Regions from separate parts of the Clostridium cellulovorans 743B genome, predicted to be linked through region 3. Evidence: riboswitches for the same ligand, from Rfam matches in the RefSeq annotation. Region 3 holds a riboswitch; each other region holds the start of a gene.

Region 1 (4,925 bases), 670 kb from region 3:
CTTCCTATAGACTTTCTTTCCCTTTCTACCACAACTTCTCTATTATCATATCCTCTAATCCTTTCATAAACTTCAATTCCCATCTTCCCCATAAGTTCTCTTAAAAGTTCCTTTGGTAAATTATAAAGCTGTTCTATATTAAAAACGCCTATATCATTAAGTCTTTTTACAGACTTATTCCCTATACCATATACTCTACTAATTTCAAGAGGAAATAAAAGTTCAGGGATCATCTCCTCCGTAATAACTTTTAACCCATTAGGTTTATTCCAATCTGAAGCTAACTTTGCTAAAAACTTATTATATGAAATACCTATGGAAAGATTTAATCCAATTTCCTTTTGCACCTTCTGCTTTATGTACTTAGCACATTCTATAGGATCTTCATTAATATAACTTAAATCTAAATATGCTTCATCTATACTTAAAGGTTCTACATAAGGTGTTAAGCTGCAAAATATCTTAAATATCTCTTTCGAGATTTCTTTATATCTCCAGTACCTAACTGGTAGAAAAATCCCATGTGGACATTTTTTCTTTGCAATATATACTGGCATTGCGCTTTTTACACCATACTTTCTTGCCTCATATGAACAAGTAGATACAACCCCTCTATCACTTATTCCTCCAACTATTATAGGCTTTCCTTTAAGTGATTTGTCATCAAGAACTTCAACAGATGCAAAAAAAGCATCCATATCTACATGCATTATTATTCTTTTTGTCATCCCATCCTCCAAAGCCACCTAAATATATAAGCTAATTCTAACATATTTATTATCTATAATCTTTATAAAAAAGCCATATAAATGCGATAACAATTCTACATTTATATGGCTCTTAACAATTATTCAACTGATATATCTATTTCCACTATTCCAGTATCTTCTATCATCAATGGTACACATATGGTTTGGTTCTTATAATTTCTTTGAGATGCTGCATGTGGCAAGGTGACAATTATATCTGGAGGTGTAATATCAATAGTTAAGCTTTTGGCAGCAAACTGCATTCCAGTATGACCACCAATCATGTTACACAACTCGGAAATAGCGCTTGTACTTATTTCATCTAAGTCATTTACCTCGAACCCCCCCATCATTGTTGAGGCTATACTCATAGCCGTATCCCTAGACATGTTTAAATAAAAGTTTCCCTTAGCATCTCCATTTATCCCAATACAGATTGATACATCATGTAGCGGTATTAATCCTTGCTTAACAAAGGGTTGTTTCTTTGTAAATTCTCGGTTAAGAACTTGCTTGAAAATTTCTGCACAAGCAGCTAAAAATGGTGATATGTATTCTACATTCATTTCCTTACCTCCTAAATAAATTGTTTTTATATCAATTTTATTATAGTTATTACATAATAAAAATATACATACCTTTGATTAAACTTATTTTTTCTAAACTCACATGAGATTAATGATTTTTATAAAACTCCAATAAACAGATTGCAGTAATAAACTTTACTAAACAATTTATATGCTTATTCTATTTGTATTTTTTATATTTGCCATTGAAACTTCTTCAACAATAGTACCACTTATAATAACTCCAATAGTATCAGCCAAACAATGCAATGAAGTTAAAGTTTCAGCTGTAATAAAAATCGTCGTTCCATATTCATAATTTATCCACTTAAAAAGTTCTAGTATATTATCGATTTCTATAATACTAAATCCTTTAAGCGGTTCATCTAAAATTACTAACTCTGGCATAGACACTAAAGATCTCGCTATTGCTAAACGTCTCTTTTCTTTCACCTCTAAGTTCTTTACAATCGTTTTAGAGATATCAATTAGATTTACAGCCTCTAAAATGTTATTTATAATTTTTATGTTCTTGTCACCAATATATTCACAATGTATTTGTAAATTTTCCATTACAGTTAAATTATTATAAAATATTGATTTATCTATCATTATACCTACTTTTTTCAATTTGCGATACTGCAAGTTGAAAATATTTTCTCCTAAAATGTATACTTCCCCCATACTTGGCTTTATTAAATTGCTAAGTAAATTTGAAATTGTAGTTTTACCAGCATTTTGAGGACCTAAAAAACCATATATTTCTCCTTTTTTAACTCGAAGATTTATATTACTAATTATTGATTTTCCGTTAATATTCTTACATAAGTTATTAGTCATTATTGCATATTCCAAATTATCACCTCCAAGTTAATATGTTTTTTTATTCTATATATCGTCGCTCCCTATATCCATACTCGTATTTATGTAATAAACATCAGCTTCAAAATTTTGATTATGTATTTCTTTCAAAGTCATAATTATAGCAACTACTGCAACAATACCTAAGAATACTAATAGTAATAACAACATATTAAATCCTAATTTAAAATATACAATACATAAAATTGCCACTAAAATAAATTCTCTTAATACTATTTGGTTAACTTCTTTTCTTTTTACTGCAAAATAACTAGGAGTTAAAGCTGTAATACAAGAACTTATTATATATACATTTACTTTCCAATTATTTTTATATTCAAATATCTTAGAAGGTATTTTACAAAAATTAGAACATTTCAATTCTAAAAATCTAAAACTCCAATAAAGAGAAAACTTAGCTACTACAATTGATAAAACTGATATTATAATTATTAGCAGTAACTTTACTAACATAACCTTTGTCTTATTCACTGGATACATGAATATTAAATATATTGTTCTATTTTTGTATTCTTCAATAATTATTCTTGAAATCAACACTGCTGTATACATTAAGAATGGGAATGAAATAAGAACATCTACTACTGAATTCTTCATAAAAACAATATAATTCTTACTTGATATATATTGAAAAATGAAAAATAAAATTAACAACATAATATTTATTAAAAATGTTTCAAATATCACATGATAGAAGTTTATTTTTTTCAATTCTAACTTCAATAGTTTAATCATATTTCACCCTTCCTCCAGAAAAGCATATATTAATAATATCCTTTTTACCATAATTTGTAAATTGTTTTAAATAAATTTCATTTACCTTTATAATTCATTCTCTTCTTTTTATCTTATAAATCATTTGTATTTATATTTATATTAGTGTATACTTTATTTATAAAATTACATATTTTGTGCTAGGGGTGCCTTTGGGCTGAGAAGAGTTTTACTCTAACCCTGTGAACCTGATGTGGCCAATACCACCGTAGGGAAGCATGTTTTAGGACTATTTTTTGTATATTAATAATCCATTATAAGGCTTAACTCTACGTTAAGCCTTTTTTAGTGCAAAATATAATTTTTATTAGGATATAGGAAGGGAGAATTTGAGGTTATGAATTATACAACTCAAATGGATGCTGCGAAACGTAATATTATTACCAAAGAAATGGAGGCAGTTGCAAAGAAAGAAAATATAGACGTAGAATTATTACGTTCTTTAGTTGCTGAAGGTAAAATTGCTATTCCTGCTAATAAAAATCATAAAAATCTAGATGCCGAAGGAGTAGGACAAGGATTAAGAACCAAAATCAATGTTAATTTAGGAATTTCTAAAGACTGTTGCGATATGGAAAAAGAACTTGAAAAGGTTAGAGTTGCAATAGACATGAAAGCTGAAGCAATTATGGACCTTTCTAACTACGGAAAAACGGAAGGCATGAGAAAAAAAATTCTTGATATCTGTCCTGCAATGCTTGGTACAGTTCCAATTTATGACGCTGTGGGTTTCTACGATAAAGAGCTTAAAGATATAACAGTAGATGAATTCTTTAAAGTTGTAGAAAAACATGGCGAGGATGGAGTAGACTTTATTACTATCCATGCAGGCTTAAATAGAGAAGCTGTAGAACTACTTAAGCGTAATAGAAGACTTACTCATATCGTTTCAAGAGGTGGCTCTTTATTATTCGCGTGGATGGAGTTAAATAATAAAGAGAATCCATTTTTTGAGCATTTTGACAGGCTATTAGAAATCTGTGAAAAATATGATATGACAATCTCATTGGGAGATGCCTGCAGACCTGGTTCTATAAATGATGCAACGGATCCTTGCCAAATCAAAGAATTAATTACTCTTGGTGAACTTACTAAACGAGCTTGGGAAAGAAATGTACAAGTTATCATTGAAGGTCCTGGCCATATGGCTCTTGATGAAATTCAAGCAAATATGCTTTTAGAAAAAAAATTATGCCATGGAGCTCCTTTCTATGTATTAGGACCTTTAGTTACTGACATAGCTCCCGGCTATGACCATATCACTTCAGCGATAGGGGGAGCTATAGCTGCAACTTATGGAGCAGATTTCCTATGCTATGTTACCCCAGCTGAGCATTTAAAACTTCCAGATCTTGATGATATGAGAGAAGGAATAATCGCTTCAAAGATTGCGGCTCATGCAGCTGATATTGCAAAAGGAGTTAAAGGTGCTAGAGATTGGGATAACGCTATGAGCAAAGCTAGAGCTGACCTTGATTGGGAAACTATGTTCAATCTTGCCCTAGACCCTGTTAAACCAAGAAAATACAGAGAAGCATCAACACCTGAACATAGTGATAGCTGTACAATGTGCGGTAAAATGTGTTCTATGAGGACAATGAAAAAAGTTCTAAACGGAGAAGATTTAAATATACTACGTGATTAACTCCTCATAACATAAAATTTAAGCAGCTAAAGTTTCTTAACTTTAGCTGCTTTTAACATTCTTGAACTTATTTATATTACCACGGGCAATTTGTCCATTATAGCCATAAATATAGGTATGGAGATCATAGAAACAATAGTTGTTACTGTTATCATAACTGCAGCATATTCATAATCTGCATTATATGCCTTAGAAATAATTGATATATTTATCATTCCTGGCATAGCTGCTTGTATGATAAAAACTTCTTTCATAAGCATAGGTCCTTTTATAAATAATCCTAATATTATTACTATAAGTGGTGAAATA
Region 2 (4,925 bases), 1.3 Mb from region 3:
CTTCTGTATTTCCTATATTTTCAGTTGTTTCTTGTTTTTTAATAACTAGATCAGTAATTTTCTGATCATATTTTTGAATCTCAGTTGTTATTTCCGCAACTTTTTTCTCAGCAGCTTCAACCTTCGCTCTTGCTTCATCAACTTGTGCTTGGCTAGCTTGTACCTCTGCTTCAGTTGGGACAGCATATGTACTAACTGATGGTAATGTTATGCTTATAACTAAACCAACAGCCACTAATAATTGTGCAATGCGCTTATTCATATTCTCGTTCTCCCCTCACTCTTCCGTATAACTTTTTCTCAAACCTTATTTTTTCGTAACTTTAGCTTATTTTATTATAGCAGATTTAAAATTTTATGACAACGGATACATAAGTCTCTAATAGGATTACGCCGGATTATCTTATAATTCTACTTAAATACTCCTTTTTTTTGCTTTATTCTACCCAATTTCCACAACCCCGCTAAAACAAAGGCCTCATCCGCCATATTTAATCTATATCTATTGAATATTTGTAGACATCATTCTTCGCCATACCCCTTGCCTTAGCAACAAGCTTTATAGCCTCTTTTTTACTATGACCTTGCTTCATCTCCATGACAATATGATCCTCTATGGTCATATGTTCCCAAGTAGCTCTTTCTTCCCTATCTATCTCTTCTAAGGTCTTTCCTTCTAAAACTAATACAAATTCCCCTTTTGGAGAATTCTCATTAAAGAATTCATAGGCTTCTTCTACAGTTCCTCTAAAGATACTTTCATATAGCTTAGTTATTTCTCTACATATAGCTATTCTACGGTTTCCTAATCTATCTTTGATATATTGAAGTGTTTGCACTATTCTATATGGAGATTCATAAAAAATTAAAGTATCCTTATAATTCTCTATATCAGCAAATAATGCTTCTCTTTCTTTATTCTCCCTTGGGAAAAATCCTCTAAAGGTAAAGCTTGTTGTATCTAATGCTGAATAAACCAAGGCTGTTATAACCGCTGTAGCTCCTGGAATAACCTCAAAAGGCACATCTTCAGCCACTGCTCTTTCAATCAAGATAGAGCCTGGGTCTGAAATCCCTGGCATTCCTGCATCACTAACCAATGCTATATTCTTACCTTCTTTAACAAGTTCTAATATGTCAGCACTTTTATCCTTCTCATTATACTTATGATAACTAATCAAAGGCTTTTTAATCTCAAAATGATTTAAAAGCTTAAGAGTCACCCTAGTATCCTCTGCTGCAACCATATCGCACTCCTTTAAGGTATCCAATGCTCTTATGGTTATATCTCTTAAATTTCCAATAGGGGTTCCTACTATATATAACTTACCACTCATACTTTAATCCTACCTTAAAAATCTATTATTTCTACTCGAATATTATGATTTTTTTCTTATATAATTTTCACTTATGATTTTATATAACTTTCGCTTATAAACCACCAGTATTACCTACCATATATCTCATCTATTTCTCTAGTGTAGCTTCCATCTTCCTCATGGACATATAAAGGTGTATCCCACTTTAAGAATGCACCACCAAATTTCTGTCCTTCCACTAACACTATATTAGGAGCTTTCCCAACTGAAGGATGAACCATTCTAACTCTCTTTGGTTCTATATTATGTTTTCTCATTAGACAGAATATATCTGCAAGCCTATCTGGTCTATGAACCATGTATAGTCTTCCATTATCCTTTAAAACTGCCTTAGAGGCGATTATAACGTCTTCTAATGTACAAAGGATCTCATGCCTAGCAATAGCATTCTTATCATTAGGATTAATTAACCCCGAGTTTTGGAGCTTATACGGTGGATTAACTGTTACCACATCTACTAACCCTAAGGTTTTTAAAAAAGCTAAGTCCTTTAAGTCCCTACAATGAAAACTTACTCGCTCTTGCAACTTATTATATTCCACAGTCCTATCTGCCATTTCAACGAATTCATCTTGAATCTCAATTCCTACTATAGAATTGCTCTCTGTTTTTCCTGCTAGTATAAAAGGAATTATCCCAGTACCCGTACATAAATCTATAACTCTATGACTTCTTTTAACATTAGCAAAGTTTGCAAGCAATACTGCATCTACACCGAATCTAAATGCGTCCTTCTTCTGTATTACTTGTATATCCTTTAATTGCAAATCATCCAAAGTCTCATCAGCTTTCAAAAAATCCATATTTATTACCTCTCACGTTTCATCTCATCACTTGTATTATTCTAACACAAAGTTTTTTTAATTGCATTAGAGTATAGACAGCAAAAAACCCAGTACTTTCAGAACAATTAATTTCTCAAAATACTAGGCCTTTTATAATTTATGTGCTTTATCTATGCATACTTACTTTTTCTCTTATGAAAAATTCTTTCAATAGGCACTACTGAAATAATAACTATGGATATTATCATTTCTGGAACTAAATAGGTTCCATTATATAATATTGAATATATATATGGATTCATATCTCCCGCGTATTCTGCAAAGAATATAACTCCTGATAAGAAGTGGAATATAAATCGGCCTACAACAGCTGCTACAATTCCTAACTGCTTATTCTTAAAATAACCAGCTATACCTAAAATCATAAACGGCAATATGTAATCAAATAAAACTTGTACAGGATGCAGTATATATGGATCTATAACTAAGTTTACAAGGCCTAAAACCAAACCTGCTATAAAACCAACCTCTGACCCGTAAGCGAAAGCTAATATCAATATAGGAATCATGCTTCCTAAGGTTACACTACCTCCCATAGGTAACTTATAAATCTTAATAAATGAAAGGATTGCAGATAAAGCTACTGCCACCGCTACATATGTAATAACCTTAGAATCAAATTTAACCTTTCTTACCTTAGTAAGTAAAACAATAAGAACAATTATTCCTAATAACGTAATTAAAACCACAGGGGACTTTGCAATTAACTTAAGATTTTCTATAATCTTGCCTGGATCCTCTATGATATCTTGCAACGTCTTTGAGATTTCAAAAAAACCTAAAACATTCAACATCTCCATAACTACTTCCTCCTTTTTATATATAGTTATAAGAGCATTCAAACCCTTACACTAATTTAATTTGTATTTTAAACATAAAAAAACTACGTCCATAGGATAACGTAGCTACTAGGCAAATATAGCTTTCCTACGCTGGTACTAACCAGATCAGGTATAAGGGTTAATGATAAATCATTTCTCAGCCAAAGGCACCCCTAGCGTTAATTTATTATATTATGTTTATTATTATCATTGTATTCCATGGCATCTCTATAGTCAACATATATCACCTTGTAAAAAATTCTATAATTTTCACTCTAATAATCATACTTATTACAAATTTAATATATGGTTTCTAATTATACCCCTGAATTAAATGAACATACCACTTATGGAATTAATCTAGGCTTTTAATTGGAACTTTATATATAAGTCCTAATAATACTTCTACATAAAATCCATATAACCTATAAAAAAGCTGCATTAGCTTCAGTAAGACGTATATGTATTTAATTTAGACAACTTCTTAGATAACTTGAAAACCGATTGTAAATACCTATTCCTATAGGTAAATAAAGTTAAAAATATAGAGCTTGTACAAAAAAAGACCACTAAAAAGTGATCTTTTCATGTAAATATTAGCCTTGAACTGGAGCTCCAACTGGGCAAACATTTGCACAGTTTCCGCAATCGATACAAGAACTATCGTTGATTTCGTATTGTGCATCACCTTGGTTTATAGCACTAACTGGACATTCAGAAGCACATGCTCCACAGCTGATACATGAATCATTAATTACGTATGCCATTATAAAATACACCTCCTTGATAATTGGGTTACTTTCTAACTAATACAAGAACTATTTTAACATAGTTCGAGAATAATTCAACATTTTTTATATCACAATATAACCAGCATTTTCTATACTTTCAATTATTTCATCTATAGATGTGAAGTATTGATCATATACGATATTAACATCCCCAGTACTTTTGGATATCTGACATGCCATAATACCTTCGTTAGAAATTATGGCACTTTTTACAGCATTGATATCCTTTGAGGTATTTAAATTACTAATTTTTAATACTGCCTTCACATTGCTTCCCCCTAGTCAGTCTTAAATAATTCTTTAATAACTTTTACATCGGCGGCATCTTCAACTTCAAGCTTAATATCCTTCTCGTCAACAGTTCCTTCATAAGAGCCTGATATAAGTTTCAATCCTACAATAGGAGCCTCTAAAAGATACCATTCACCTTCTGGTGGTGTTACCTTTATTGTAACCTTCTCTTTAACTATACTGCTTGAAATTATCTCACCTCTACCTTCAGCAGTCTCAACTATAGATCCAACTGTTGGCATTATCCTTCTTGTCTTTTCATATGTTTCTTGCTCATAATTTAAACAACACATAAGTCTTCCACATATTCCTGATATTTTAGATGGATTCAGCGATAAATTCTGCTCCTTTGCCATTTTTATAGATACTGGCGCAAAATCTCCAAGGAAAGTTGTACAACAAAGAGGTCTGCCACAAGGTCCAACCCCTCCAAGCATTTTAGCTTCATCCCTTACTCCAATTTGTCTAAGTTCTATTCTAGTCCTAAAAATCGTAGCAAGATCTTTTACTAATTCTCTAAAGTCAACTCTTCCTTCAGCAGTAAAATAGAATATTATTTTATTATTATCGAAAGTATACTCTACATCTATAAGCTTCATAACTAATTCATGCTTATCTATTTTTTCTAAGCATATACCAAAAGCTTCTTCCTCTGCTTTCTTATTTTCTTCATATTTTATAACGTCCTCTGGTGTAGCCACTCTAACTACTGATTTCAAAGGACTAATTATATCTTCCTCACTAACTTCTCTATGTCCTATTATACAATTTCCAAACTCAAGGCCACGAGCTGTTTCA
Region 3 (4,925 bases):
GTATAGACCTTTTTGTAAATATGTTTGTCCTCTTGGGGCATTCTATTCTTTGTTCAATAAATACAGCTTTTATCAAATGAATGTAGACAAACTTAAATGTAATGGATGCAAAAGTTGTGAGCAAAAATGTAAAATGAATGTTAAAGTTACTAAAGAAATAAATACTGCTGAATGTATTCGTTGTGGTGAATGTAAAGCAGTTTGTCCAAAAGGTGCAATAACCTCGGGTTTTTACTTAAAATCTAATGATAAATCAGATAATTTAAATGAGAAGTTTTTAAACCTTTAACATAAACAATGGAAAGTTTTTACGGTGAATAAATTAGATAAATATATGTTTAGATAAGTTGGCTTAAATGATTTAGAATTATTTTGCCAACTTTCTATATTAAAAGAAATAATAATTATAGGGCTTCTTGATGATTTAAATTAAGGTAATAATCAGTGGTAGTTGAAAGAAAAACTTAAATGAGTATAGATTAAAATTATACCAACTGATTGTTGGTATAATTGGGTTAGAAATCGGAAAACCTAGTGCAAGACTAATTACAACTACCAGTAATTTGAATATTATTAATAATAAAATAATGTTCTAACAGATAATATATATTATATAAGATGATATAATGGTACAATCTTAAACATATCATTAGAATTCTGATGAAGCAAAAATAATATAAAATTGCTATCACTAAATGTATAAAGGAAAGAAAAATATGAATAATTTAGATTTTTACAGCACCATTTTAAAACGAAAATCTGTCCGTAAATATAGTAATGAACCAATTGACAGTTTTGACCTACAAAGGATTAAAGATTTTATAGAGAAAGTTACTCCATTGTATGATAATATCAAGACTGATATTGTCATACTACCGGAAAATGAGATAAAGACCATATTACCAATCAAAGTACCACACTATATTGTAGTTTATTCTGAAAGAAAAGATGGTTATTTACAGAATGTAGGATTTATGTTGCAGCAGGTGGAATTATTTTTATCGTCAAATGGAATTGGTGCTTGTTGGTTAGGTATGAGTATACCTCAAAAAGTATCTTCCGCGAGGAACGGCTTGGGCTTTGTTATAACTTTGGCCTTTGGAAATGCTAATGAGCCAGTCCACAGAGATGATATTTCAGAGTTTAAGCGTAAAGCCTTATCTGAAATTTCTTCTTTAAAGGATGCAGACAAATTGCTTGAAGCTGTAAGATTAGCACCTTCTGCTACGAACAGCCAGCCGTGGTATTTTTCTGGAAGTATTGATAATATTATTATCAGTCGTAAGCTACCGAACATCATAAAAGCAGTAGCATACAATAAGTTTAATAGAATTGACATGGGTATTGCCTTATGTCATTTGAAGATTGCGGCGTTGCATATGGGTAAAACCATAGAGTTTAATAGAAAAAATGATGAAGTGCCAAAAGGCCATGAATACATTACTACAGCTCACATTAAATAATGGTTATGTGTTAGGTTTCTCTTTGATATTAATTTCTATAAGAATTCCAAGAAATTTTAAATAACTTAGAAATCTAGGAGTAATTATAGAAACTATGGTACAATGTAAGGACTAAGAAAGCTAAAAGAGAGAGGACTACATATGGATAAAGAAGAAGTGTTAAGTAACAATAAGCTTGAAGGGTTAACTGCAGTTGAAATCTGGGAAAAATTATATAATGAAGATCTTAGTTGTAAGAAGAATATTTTAGAATATATTGATATAGTAAAAATCCTTAAGAAGGAAAATGTAAGTGAAGAGCAGATTATAAATACATATAATTATATTTATGAAAATATAGACAATCTAAAGGAATCTGTGAAGCCAAATACAATAATGTATTTGAAGAACAGTTTAAAGTCACAACTTGGAAAATATGTTAAAGAAAAAGATCCAAAGTTAGTGAATCATTTCATAGAGTTTTTTAAGGCTGCATATCCTGAAAATAATAGGAGAAAAGATTTTACATGGGTTCTGATGGATATAAATAGTATAACAGAGGAGCAAGTATGGACTACGCTCACTTATATTAATAGAGAATGTCTAAGCAACAATCTTAAGCTGAATTATAATCAAAAACAAGATATAGTAAAAATAATTGAAAAGGCAGTGAGCAAGAATAATGTTAAGTTTATAAATAATATTAAGAGTCTTAGTAAGTTAACAAGCATTCTAAGAATCAACATTGTGTCTGACGGTAAAAAGTTCAATGTAAAATGTTATTAATATCACTTACTTGAAGCTAATAAGACTGTATGTTATGATGAATTATAAAATTGAATATGTAACTAGAGATTTCTACGCCGGGATTAAATTTCTTATTTTTGAAATGTTTTAGAAGAATATTCCCTTAGCTACTTGAGTGATAAGTTTTAGCTAAATTTAAAACCTTTAGAGTAAGTAGAGGTTAGAGTTAAGAAATCTATAACACAGGGGTGTTGGATCGGCCAACTGAGATTAAGAACCTTAATTCTTTAACCCTAATACCTGAACTGGGTAATGCCAGCGTAGGAAGTTGTTTATTATTTTATTATATTGTTTGGTCAATGTGACAGTTTAAGCACAAATCCTATGGGTTTGTGTTTTTTATTTACAGTTTTATTAAACTTATATGGAGGGAAATATGATGAAAAAAGTCTTAACAATTGCAGGTTCAGATAGTTGTGGAGGAGCAGGCATTCAAGCAGATTTAAAAAGTTTTAGTGCAAATGGTGTTTATGGTATGAGTGTTATTACTGCTGTTACTGCACAAAATACTCAAGGAGTTTTTGCTGTACAAGATATAGATGAAGATATTATAAAAGCTCAAATCGATGCTATATTTACAGATATTTCAGTAGATGCAGTGAAGATAGGAATGGTTTCAAAAATATCAACTATTGAAGCTATAGGTGGTAGATTAGAGAAATATAAACCTAGCAACTTAGTGTTAGATACAGTTATGATATCAAAAAGTGGATATTCATTACTAAAACCAGAGGCTAAAACTGCATTAATAACTAAGTTGGTTCCATTAGCAACAGTAATTACTCCAAATTTACCAGAGGCTGAAGAGATATTAAAAGAAGTAAATTCAAATATAAAGGAAATAAAAACTGTTGAAGAGATGGACAAGGCTGCTAAAGAAATATATAAATTAGGGTGTAAAAATGTATTCCTAAAAGGAGGACATCTAGAAGGAGAAGCTATAGATGTTTTATATGATGGAAAAGAGTTGACACATTTTTATTCAAAAAGAATACAAACAAAGAATACTCACGGAACAGGATGCACTATATCTTCAGCAATAGCTGCTAACCTAGCTCTTGGATATAGTGTAAAGGATGCAATACAAAAAGCTAAGGAATATATAACTATTGCTATAAAACATTCGTTAGATATAGGAAAAGGGGTAGGACCAACAAATCATTTCTATAATTTATATAAGAATGCTGGGATGCTAGATGAAGAATAGACTAGGATTTTTGCTTTATTTTTAATTTTGGATGCTTAAATGGAAAGAAAAATAAAAAAAAATCGGGAAAACATTGAAAAAAGTCATCAAAATATAGAAAAATGACATATATATGAGGAAATTTACAGAAATATAGTATATAATTAAAAATGTGTATGTATGTTCCTTAAAAAGTAAATTTATAAGGTTATATGTATACACAAAATAATTTCTTAAATTTAGGGGAAATATACAAAAAGGAGGATTTATCATGAAGAAGAGAAACAGAATACTATCATTTTTGCTAGTTTTAGCAATGGTATTCTCTTGTGTTGTTAGCAAACCGTTGGTAAAAGTATCTGCCGCAGAAGCTAACTACACAACAAAAGGCACTACGACACAGATATATCTTAGTGCCTTTGCACAAAATACTGATGACTGGGCTTGGATGAGTATGGGAGATACTGCTAGCTTAGTATATCAAGACGTAACAAATTTCAATGCCATCGACGCTACTAGTGCCTTTGCAAAGGCAAATGGTACTGCAAACTTTGGGTTACAGGTTGTTGATGGAAATCTTGCTGCAGGAGAAAAAAGTACATTAAAATTCCATATTGGAACAGTTACTATTAAAGCAACTGGATATAATGATGTTGTGGTTAATCTTAACAAGGATTATTCAGAAGCATATGCAGCAGAAAAAGTTTCTTGGGGAATCACAGGAAACAATACATCAATTTTACTAAATGATTATTTACCAACAGATGCAGCAGCGAAAGCAACGTATCTACAAAAGATTACTAGTGTAAAAGCAGATGTTACATTATCAGAATATCAATTTGTTAAACCAGCATCAACTGGGTCAACTTCTGAAAGTGTATACTCATCAGGTGATGCAACAAAGATTTATGCTAGTGCGTTTGCACAAAATACTGATGACTGGGCTTGGATGAGCATGGGAGATACTGCTGTTTTAACATATCAAACTGCTACAAACGTAAATGCTATCAATGCAGGTACTGCATTTGCAAGTGCAAATGGAACTGCAAACTTTGGTATCCAAATTGTTGACGGAAACCTAGCTGCTGCAGGAGACTCAAGTACATTAAAATTCCATGTTGGAACAGTTACAATTAAAGCAACAGGTTATGATGATCTTGTAGTTGCTCTAAATAAAGATTATTCAGAAGCATATACTGCAGAAAAAATGACTTGGGGACTTACTGGAAATAACACACAAATTTTATTAAATAGTTATTTACCAACGGATGCAACTGCAAAAGCTGCATATCTACAAAAAATAACTTCTGTTACAGCTGATGTTACAGTAACAGATTATCAATCGATTAAACCAGCAACAGCAACTGGGGAAGTTCTTTACACAACACCAGGTGTTGAAACAAAGATTTCTGCTAGTGCTTTTGCACAAAACACCGATGACTGGGCTTGGATGAGCGTAGGTGATGGTGTTAGTCTTCAATATCAAACTG

What was found. Region 3 has a riboswitch for thiamine pyrophosphate ahead of thiD (bifunctional hydroxymethylpyrimidine kinase/phosphomethylpyrimidine kinase). Riboswitches for the same ligand answer to the same signal wherever they lie in the genome.
Region 1: it holds a riboswitch for thiamine pyrophosphate, as region 3 does, so the genes downstream of both, thiC (phosphomethylpyrimidine synthase ThiC) here and thiD (bifunctional hydroxymethylpyrimidine kinase/phosphomethylpyrimidine kinase) in region 3, are expected to answer to the same signal.
Region 2: it holds a riboswitch for thiamine pyrophosphate, as region 3 does, so the genes downstream of both, thiT (energy-coupled thiamine transporter ThiT) here and thiD (bifunctional hydroxymethylpyrimidine kinase/phosphomethylpyrimidine kinase) in region 3, are expected to answer to the same signal.

What each region holds. Positions count from the first base shown of each region.
Region 1 covers NC_014393.1:3,442,690-3,447,614, forward strand. The annotation lists gene CLOCEL_RS14090 (DNA polymerase IV) at 1-728, opposite strand, end outside; gene CLOCEL_RS14095 (chemotaxis protein CheX) at 848-1,315, opposite strand; gene CLOCEL_RS14100 (ATP-binding cassette domain-containing protein) at 1,484-2,170, opposite strand; gene CLOCEL_RS14105 (ABC transporter permease) at 2,204-2,932, opposite strand; TPP riboswitch at 3,104-3,203, shown strand; gene thiC (phosphomethylpyrimidine synthase ThiC) at 3,309-4,616, shown strand; gene CLOCEL_RS14115 (AEC family transporter) at 4,688-4,925, opposite strand, start outside.
Region 2 covers NC_014393.1:175,425-180,349, reverse strand. The annotation lists gene CLOCEL_RS00705 (C40 family peptidase) at 1-262, opposite strand, end outside; gene rsmI (16S rRNA (cytidine(1402)-2'-O)-methyltransferase) at 492-1,337, opposite strand; gene CLOCEL_RS00695 (tRNA1(Val) (adenine(37)-N6)-methyltransferase) at 1,448-2,182, opposite strand; gene thiT (energy-coupled thiamine transporter ThiT) at 2,335-3,024, opposite strand; TPP riboswitch at 3,132-3,230, opposite strand; gene CLOCEL_RS00685 (DUF362 domain-containing protein) at 3,642-3,812, opposite strand; gene CLOCEL_RS00680 (heavy-metal-associated domain-containing protein) at 3,900-4,103, opposite strand; gene CLOCEL_RS00675 (PSP1 domain-containing protein) at 4,115-4,925, opposite strand, start outside.
Region 3 covers NC_014393.1:4,110,464-4,115,388, reverse strand. The annotation lists gene CLOCEL_RS16800 (4Fe-4S binding protein) at 1-289, shown strand, start outside; gene CLOCEL_RS16795 (nitroreductase family protein) at 696-1,463, shown strand; gene CLOCEL_RS16790 (hypothetical protein) at 1,605-2,228, shown strand; TPP riboswitch at 2,424-2,534, shown strand; gene thiD (bifunctional hydroxymethylpyrimidine kinase/phosphomethylpyrimidine kinase) at 2,629-3,456, shown strand; gene CLOCEL_RS16780 (cellulase family glycosylhydrolase) at 3,707-4,925, shown strand, end outside.